DNA from 4 places in the Paenibacillus sp. FSL R7-0128 genome. Region 3 is predicted to be linked to each of the others. Evidence: riboswitches for the same ligand, from Rfam matches in the RefSeq annotation. Region 3 holds a riboswitch; each other region holds the start of a gene.
The links. Region 3 has a riboswitch for cyclic di-GMP ahead of NST26_RS01365 (anti-repressor SinI family protein). Riboswitches for the same ligand answer to the same signal wherever they lie in the genome.
Positions count from the first base shown of each region.

Region 1: linked by a shared signal. The riboswitch ahead of NST26_RS20925 (thiamine pyrophosphate-binding protein) and the one ahead of NST26_RS01365 (anti-repressor SinI family protein) in region 3 are both predicted to bind cyclic di-GMP.
Region 2: linked by a shared signal. The riboswitch ahead of NST26_RS04370 (PA14 domain-containing protein) and the one ahead of NST26_RS01365 (anti-repressor SinI family protein) in region 3 are both predicted to bind cyclic di-GMP.
Region 4: linked by a shared signal. The riboswitch ahead of NST26_RS31390 (flagellar assembly protein A) and the one ahead of NST26_RS01365 (anti-repressor SinI family protein) in region 3 are both predicted to bind cyclic di-GMP.

Region 1 is NZ_JBBOCD010000001.1:4,945,937-4,948,138, forward strand. It holds gene NST26_RS20920 (methyl-accepting chemotaxis protein) at 1-422, shown strand, start outside; cyclic di-GMP riboswitch class I at 924-1,020, shown strand; gene NST26_RS20925 (thiamine pyrophosphate-binding protein) at 1,167-2,202, shown strand, end outside.
Region 2 is NZ_JBBOCD010000001.1:1,057,684-1,059,885, forward strand. It holds gene NST26_RS04365 (sugar phosphate nucleotidyltransferase) at 1-728, shown strand, start outside; cyclic di-GMP riboswitch class I at 866-946, shown strand; gene NST26_RS04370 (PA14 domain-containing protein) at 961-2,202, shown strand, end outside.
Region 3 is NZ_JBBOCD010000001.1:327,392-329,593, reverse strand. It holds gene NST26_RS01370 (helix-turn-helix domain-containing protein) at 294-626, shown strand; gene NST26_RS01365 (anti-repressor SinI family protein) at 771-914, opposite strand; cyclic di-GMP riboswitch class I at 949-1,052, opposite strand; gene NST26_RS01360 (2-oxoglutarate dehydrogenase E1 component) at 1,548-2,202, shown strand, end outside.
Region 4 is NZ_JBBOCD010000001.1:7,333,627-7,335,828, reverse strand. It holds gene NST26_RS31390 (flagellar assembly protein A) at 1-1,203, opposite strand, end outside; cyclic di-GMP riboswitch class I at 1,311-1,403, opposite strand; gene biuH (biuret amidohydrolase) at 1,908-2,202, shown strand, end outside.

The DNA.
Region 1 (2,202 bases), 4.6 Mb from region 3:
TGGCCGAGGAATCCACCGCTTCAACCAAAGAGGTGTTCGGTCTGGTACGCAGCATCGAAGCGGATATCAAGCAGGCTATCGATAACATCGCCATCAATGAAGAGGTAGTCCAGGTGCAGAATGAGATGATTACGGAGACAGCCAACATTTTTGCTCAAATTGTGCATAGTGTCCAATACATAACCGAGCAGATTGCCTCCTTCTCTGCAGAGAGTGACCTTATGCTGGAGAGCGCGCTCAAGATCTCCGGGGCGATCGAGAATATCTCAGCCATCACCCAGGAGACCGCCGCAGGGACGGAAGAGGTATCCGCAGCGATGAACGAACAGATTCATGCTCTTCAATCCGTAGCTGAGGAGACAGAGAAGATGACCTCCGCGGTCTTCAACCTGCAAAAAACGATTCATATTTTCAAATTTTAACCTCAGCACAAAGAGACACGCCTGCGGAATTTTCTGCGGGAGGTGTCTCTTTTTTTGGGCAAAACAAAGATTGTTATGTAATATTCACAAATTGTTGAAATTGTGCATAACGGTAAAAACCGTGCTTTGCACTTCTTTACTATAGTCGTTCTATTGTCATAGCTTGTCTATAAGCTAACATCTTACATCACTATTACTTAAGTCCTATCACCGAAATTTGTAATGCTGTATATCTAGTGAATTCTTAATGTTTTGCAGTAAATCAGGAATGTAATGAGGCTTTGTGCTCACTTCCCACATTAATCAACCTAAACGGCCATTTGCATTTTAAGACTTTAGTCTTCCAGGGACAACCATTTTCAAAAGTTTGAAAATCCAAATATTTAGCCATTTCCACTCCTGAATATTCGTCAAATTCCGAGTTTCTTCTCACAGGGGTTATTGACAAAAGCGGAGCAAGGAATATATTGTAAAGGAAAATTCTCCACAAATTCATTTATAACCGCATACCGGCAAAATTCACCGAAAGGGAATGACGCAAAGCCATGGATCTACAGTCTCATTTCTGAAGTGGGATCATGACAGCCAGGTTGCTGAAAAACTGTGAACGCCTTAGGTTTCGCGTTTGATTATGGTGATTCGTGCAACAGACCTGTGCTCCAATGGTGAGTACAGGTTTTCTATTGCTGACGTATACAAATAACAACTTGCGGGGTGGATGTTCTGAAGACAGTTGCAGATTATATGGCGGAAGCATTACACAATCTGGGAGTCACTCATTCTTTTGGAATCATAGGTAAGTCTATTTGCCCCATCGCTTTGAAAATGGTTGACTACGGTATAGAGTTCATCCCCGGCCGGCACGAATCCAGCTCCGGCTTCGCCGCCGGCGGTTATGCTCTGAAGACCGGCAGTCTCGGGGTAGCCTTCGGCACCTCCGGTCCGGGCGGAACGAATCTACTCACCGCAGCAGCGCATGCCAAGGCCAATAATCTTCCCGTCCTCTTCATCACCGGACATCAGTCCATCAAGGAGCTGGGCATTCCCCAATGTCAGGATTCCACTTCCTACCTGGCTGATTTGGCGGATATGTTCCGGCCGGCCACCCTCTTCAGCAAGCTCGTTGAACGCGGCGATCACTTCAGCACGATTTTCAACCATGCCCTATCCATCGCCCTCGGTGACCAAAAAGGTCCGGTCCATCTCTGCATTCCGTTTGATGTGCAGACAGAGCGGCTCGCGGAATGCCGGATTGTTCTGCCGGAACGCGAGGGACTAGTCAGTTATCAGAACTATGACCGGGTCATCTCGGCGATTAATCAATCCGCTAGGCCGCTGATCATTGCCGGTAAAGGCGTCAACCGCTCAGGTGCCCATCAGGAACTGGTTCAGCTGGCCGAAACCTTCAACATTCCTGTAGTCACCTCTCCAGGCGGCAAAGGTGCAATAGCTCATGATCACCCGCTCTACCACGGTCCTGTCGGCGTTGGCGGCTCCTCGCACGGCGATGAATTGCTGAACAACAGCGACCTGTTCATTGTTCTGGGCTCCCGCCTGAGCGACATGACCATCTGCAACCTGAAGCCGGAGAATCATCCGCCGCAGCTGATCCAGTTCGATGTAGATCCAACCTTTGTCGGCAAAATACTGTCCTCATCCACCATCGCTGTCGGCGGGGACTTAAGGGACAACCTGGCACTGTATCTTCAGAAGCTGGACCCCTCTACGGTCACCAAGCATGAAATCACAATCTCCAATGCTTACAATGACGAGTTGCCCG
Region 2 (2,202 bases), 730 kb from region 3:
GGCTGCCGCTCAATTACGAGGAGCTGCAGAAGCAGTATAAGCTGCTGTCCTCGATTAGCTTCGATTACGAAGTGGTGGAGAAAGAAGAGAACATCGTCGTGCAGCCTTACGCCGGATTCTGGAAAGACCTGGGCACCTGGAATACGCTGACCGAGGAAATGACCAGTAACCATGTCGGCAAAGGCTTTATCACCGCTGACTCCGAAGGCACCTGCCTCATTAACGAGCTGGATATTCCAATCACGGTAATCGGGGCGAAGGATCTGATTATCGCCGCCAGCCCGGACGGCATTCTGGTGACACACAAGGCCGAGAGTCCGCGGATCAAGGAAGTGCTGAAGACTTTTGAACAAAGACCGATGTACGAGGAACGCCGCTGGGGCCACTACAAGGTGATCGATTATGTGAAATATGATGAGGGCAACGAGGTGCTGACCAAGCGGATTTTCATCAATGAGGGCAAAAATATCAGCTACCAGCTGCATCACAAACGCAGTGAAATCTGGACCTTCGTCAGCGGGGAAGCCAGCATTGTCATCAATGAGAAGATGCATAAGGTGAAGGCGGGAGATGTGGTGCGGATACCGGAAGGGACCAAGCATGCCATTCTTGCTCTTACCGATGTGGAGTTCATTGAGGTGCAGACAGGGTCTGAGCTGGTAGAGGAGGACAATATCCGTATTACTCTGGACTGGGAGGATATCGCTCTACATCAGTTCATTTCGTAGGTCTAACTTATCTATTTAACCAATTGTTACAATTTTTAATCAGGCATTTAGAACTATTTTTCAGACAAAATTTGTTTTTACTCTACATTAAATTTGCATATCGACGATACTTACGGTAAGAGGGATTGATCCTTCCAAAACGACAATGGCAAACCTAATCGAAAGATAGGGACGCAAAGCTATAGGGCCTTCGCAAGAGTGGCAGCCTGGCTACCGAAAGGAAGAGAATATTGTGAAAACTTACCGTAAGTCTCGTTTGCTCTGCGCTGTGCTGTCGCTGGCCGTGGTATTGTCTGCTGTACCCGTGGGACTGGGAATCGCCCCGTCCACTGTCAAGGCTGCTTCCTCTACAGGAGCGCCCGTGAACCCTAATGCCTCAGCCGAGGCGGTCAAGCTGCTGAACAGTCTCTATGAGATCTCCGGGAACGGAATCATTACAGGGCAGCATGACTATTTCGAAAGTCCGGATGAGCTGAGCAACAAGCTGAAGGGAACAAGCGGACAATACGCCGCACTGCATGGGTATGAGCTTGGAGCAATCGGTGGACAGAGCGAGAGCGGAGTAGCTGCACAACGCAAAAATATCGTCTGGAGTGCAACGAACTGGTCCAGAGCGGGCGGCATTGTCGCCATGACCTTCCACCAGAGTCTGCCGGGCACCAAGTACGAATGGTCCAATGTGCAGAAGCCAATTACTCAGGCGCAATTTAACAAATACGTAACCCCCGGCACGCCAGAGTATAATGCTCTAATCACTGATCTGGATAAAGTAGCTGTCTCTCTGAAAAGTCTGCGGGATGCTAAGGTTCCGATCCTCTGGAGACCGTACCATGAAATGAACGGCGGCTGGTTCTGGTGGGGCAAGAAAGACAACTTCACTGCACTATGGAATATTATGTATGACCGGTTCGTGAACGTTCATCAGTTAAATAATCTGATTTGGGTATGGAACCCGAATGCGCCGAATGCCAACTCTGATCCCTATGCACGGACCTATCCGGGCGCGGACAGAGTGGATGTGCTGGCAGCAGATATATATAATAACGACTACTCGAATAAATATCATGATGATCTGACCAGCCTGGCTGGCGGCAAACCGATCGGCATCGGCGAGAACGGCGAAATGCCGAACATCTCGAAGCTGAAGCTGACCCAGCAGAATTACGTGTTCATGATGAACTGGGGCAAGATGCTCTATGAGAATAACAGCACGGCTACGATCAAGAATTTCATGAATGACAGCTACACACTGACCCGTGACCAATATAAGGCCTGGTCTGCTCCGGCGGCGGCTCCTAAGCCAACGGCAACGCCTACCGCAACGCCGACTGCAACACCAACACCAACGCCGACTGCAACACCGACACCAACGCCGACTGCAACACCAACACCAACGCCGACTGTAACACCAACGCCGACTGCAACACCAACCGTTGCGCCGATTCCGAAGCCGGTCCCAACCTCCGGTGATACG
Region 3 (2,202 bases):
TGGCTTTGCCGTCCTTTTATTAGGAAGGCAGCGTTTCAGCAATCCATCAAGACGGCATATCCTCCCCCATCCGGGCCGGGTATGCCGTTTCTTTTTCCCCGCTGCCGGGTTCAAGGATTTTTGTCCGTTTTGCGGATTTTTGTTATACTGACAAGAGAAAACGGCTTTGCCGGCCTTTGAACGGGCGGTACCGTTTCAACGAGAAAGATAAGGAGAATGTATAGCGCGAAGCATATCACTTCTTATTTTTCACCAAAAAAAGTACGGAGGGCGTTGTAATCGTGTCAGATACTATGGGAAGCCGCATCCACAAACTCCGACTGGAGAAGGGCTATTCGTTATCCGAGCTTGCCGATAAGGCTGATGTGGCGAAATCATACCTCAGTAATGTGGAACGGAACATTCAATCCAACCCCTCCATTCAATTCATCGAAAAAATCGCTGACGCGCTTCAGGTATCCATTCATGCACTGTTGTATGGCGGACTGGCAGAGACGGAAGAACAGGCTCTGGACGGGGAATGGTTCCGGCTTGTTCAGGAGGCCATGGCCTCCGGTATAAGCAAACGCGAATTCAAGGAATTCCTCGATTACCAGAAATGGCGCATGGAACAAAAGGACAACTAGACGAGCATTATATGCCACAGGGAAGACTCCGCACGGCAGGGAGGCCGCCTTCGGCGAAGGCAGCCTTTCAAGCGGCATACAGAAAAGGCACAGCGTACCGGACGCTGTGCCTTTTCTGTATGTATCCGAACAATGATGACCGCCTTACATCGCCTGGAGCGCCTTCTCACTTAGAAACCGGCGGATATCCTCCGCCGCGATCCCCGCCTGCTTGGCAGACATCAGCAAGTGCACCCATTCTAAATCCAGATCTACTGCCTGCAGCTCGTCATTCCCCTGGTTGGACATATCCAAGAAATCTCCTCCTAGAATTTTCGCGTCCCCAGGCAGTCCGGCCATCATAGTAGTATTGCTACTTTGTAGTATTTCTACTTTAGATCCGAGACTTTGTGCCCCTGTCTTTCGGCAGGTTTACCTTTTACTGGACCCTTTCCATCATGAAAGGATCTGGCAAGAATCGATGAAACCGTTCTCCGCAATAACATTATACAAGATCATGTGCGATTAGTGTGTCGTTTTCTGGAATTTTTTTATGAAAAAATGTGAGGAAACTTAGCTGAAATTGCCAGCGGCTTGTATAAATATTTCCAGTTCCAAGTTCAAACACTAGCTAATAGTTTAAATATACTAAAGGGAACCCCATCCGCCCCGACTTGCCGCTGCACGCAACATCGTATAGAGACAATTACCCATTTGTATGTATAACGGGCTGTTATATGAGTTTTTTCTATTTATGATAGTTCCGTATGAATACTGTAATGAATCATGCCAAATTGCGAACGGATTGACCGAAAGTATGAATTGATTACCCCGCCGGAAAGTAGCACAATAGGATGAGAATGAAACCGCAAACATTTGCAGCTCCGCCAAGTGGCACACTGGATGCCTCGCGTGGAGTTTATCCGTTAGGAGGACCTATTCATGGCAGTCAAAGAGCCCTATAACGACACAGTATGGAGCAAATACTACGGCCCCAACCTGGGCTACATCCAAGAAAGATATGAGCAATTTGTCAAGGACCCCTCTTCTGTTGAACAGCATTACCGCGATCTCTTCACCGTATCCGGCCCCCCTCCACTGGCACCCGATGCCGAGAGGGCTCCAAGGCCTGCCGTATCAGCAGATGCCGAGTGGCTCAAGAAGGCTGTCAAGGCCTCGAAGCTGATCGCCAATATTCGAATATATGGCCATATGGCCGCAGACATTGACCCGCTGGAGCGCAGCACGAACCCGATGGCCAAATGGCTGGAGCTGGAGACCTACGAGCTTACCCGCGAGGATCTTAATGCCCTGCCCGCTTCGCTGATCTGGGATAATGCCCCTGCGGATGTGCATACCGCAATGGATGCCGTCCACAGAATGCGCCAGGCCTATACACAGACCATTGCTTATGAATTCGGGCATGTGCATGATGAACGCGAGCTGCGCTGGCTCAACAGCCAGGCGGAATCTATGACCTCCCCTGCCCCGCTGAATAATACAGAACGCAAAGAGCTGCTGAAGCGGCTGGTTCAGGTGGAGCATTTCGAGACCTTCCTGCACAAGACCTTCGTCGGCCAAAAGCGCTTCAGCCTGG
Region 4 (2,202 bases), 7.0 Mb from region 3:
TGCGAGGCTGTGCAGACGATGCTGCATTACCCCGGCGTGTCCGGCGTACAGGCCGCTGCCGGTGACCTGGCCGCTAACGTAAATACTGCCGGTGGCTATAATTGTAGATTGGCGGATATCGCCATAGACGTACACATTCCCGAGGGCTTCAATTCGTACAGGTCCTTCCAGATCTCCCGGTACAATGATGTCACCTGCGAACATAACATCGCCCGCAGGATCTGTCATCTCTCTGGCCAGAAGACTGACCGGAGGGAAGTCACATATCCGGACGCTGCCGCTTCCTCCGCAGATACGGGGCCTGCCGGTGTGCCGGGCTACGATATTACCACAGGGAAGGAGCTTGGCATGATTACCGGCAGCAAAGTAGATATCCTGCGGCGGGGGAGGGGGCAGGACCCTTCCGTCTGTGTCGAGGCCGGGAATGCCTTCTTCCGGCGGCAGCTTGCGGGCGAAGACTTCGCCTGCAAAGGCAAAGGGGGCTCCCGGGAAACGGAGATACTCCAAGGGTTCCGCAGGCTTCTGACCCCGGGCTCCCTGTCCCTGAAGCATCCGGTTCCCCTCAAGTGTATGCTCAGGCAGCAGGAATTCCAGCCGGGCTTCCTTGCCGGGCAGCGGGGCTCTGCCTTCAGCGATGCATACGGGGAGATATGTAGGGTTCGTAAGCTCCGCGTACAGGGCGGGAATGTTCAGGTTGCGCAGAATAAAACGGTTGTCCAGTGAGGCGATAATCTGTTCTATGGTGAGCGTGGACAGTAGCATCGCCGGATTGGGCTGGGCACGGACGACCGCTTCGAAGGCGGCGGGGCAGTTGACCAGATTCCAGGCGTACTTCTCTGCACGGTATAAAGTGAAGTGGACCTTGAGCTTGTCAGGCGATACGGTAATTTCATATTGCGGCTTCTCACAGATCTCCCAAGTGATATAATCCGCTCTGGTCACCTCGGTTGGCTCTGTAACGGTCTTCCAGTTGATCTTCAGGACAACAGGGTGGACCGCAGAAATGCGGGCGGGAGCACCTCCGGGGAGCGGGGGAGTAATGAATATCTGGTTGTCCTGCACGAGGATAATTCCATTCTTATCTCCAGTTGTCCCGTCAGAAGCTCGGCCCTCCACAGAGAATGAATCCAGGAGACCTTTACGTTCGAGCATCAGGGACTCTACGAATTCATATCGGCTTGGTTCGATATCCTGCTGCGGCATGGTTGTAACCTCACTTTTTCGTATGATCAATGGCAATTCGTACAGAAAAAGAACATCATCAAGCCTGGGAGGCTTTCCCTCCGGAACAGCTGGCTTAAGTGGTCTCTATTGGCAGCCTGGCAACCGTAAACGCAGATTCCGGCGTTCTTAGGCCCATAGCTTTGCGTCCTGCCCTTTCGGGGAGTTTGCCTTTAGAAATAGATCAATGATATACATCCTGTAGAGGTGGGAGTTATGGTCGACTGTAATCGACAAAAAGAGTCATAAATAGTTCTTACGCGTCATTAACTTCTGCAAACAAGCTTAATTCTAGTACTTAAAGAGCTATTTTTCAACTATATTATGCCTATTTATCAAAAAACTCGAAATATGCAGCTCTATTTCGACAAAAAAACTGGTTTCCCAGCGCTTACAGCTTATGGAAGAGGCAGGGGGAGGAAAGTATGAGCATTCAACTGTTGGGACACCCTGGGCTTGGTAAGACTCGGAGTGTTCTTTTTTAATAAGCGGTTTTGCGAGTGTTAATGTTATGTGTATGTTAACTATGTAAATAAACACAAACATTCAGTGTATTATTTCGTAATAAAACCGAAGACATCGCAAATTCATTGTAATATAATCTAACTCATACCAAGGAAACACGAATTAATGTTAACTAATATGACATTAATAGAGATAGCGACATCAGGAGAGGAGCATAAACCATGCAGATTGCAGCAACACCTTACATCTGGCCTTATGACGGGGCTGTGGACCCGGCGAAGACAGCGCTGATGATTATCGACATGCAGACGGATTTTTGCGGCAAGGGCGGTTACGTCGAGAGAATGGGTTATGACCTCTCATTAACAGCGAGGGCGATCCAGCCCATTCAGCGGCTGCTGGCCCGTATCCGGGACATCGAAGGCTTCACCGTGATCCATACCCGCGAGGGGCATAAGCCGGATCTGTCGGATCTGCCGGCGAACAAGCGGTGGCGCAGCCGCCAGATCGGGGCCG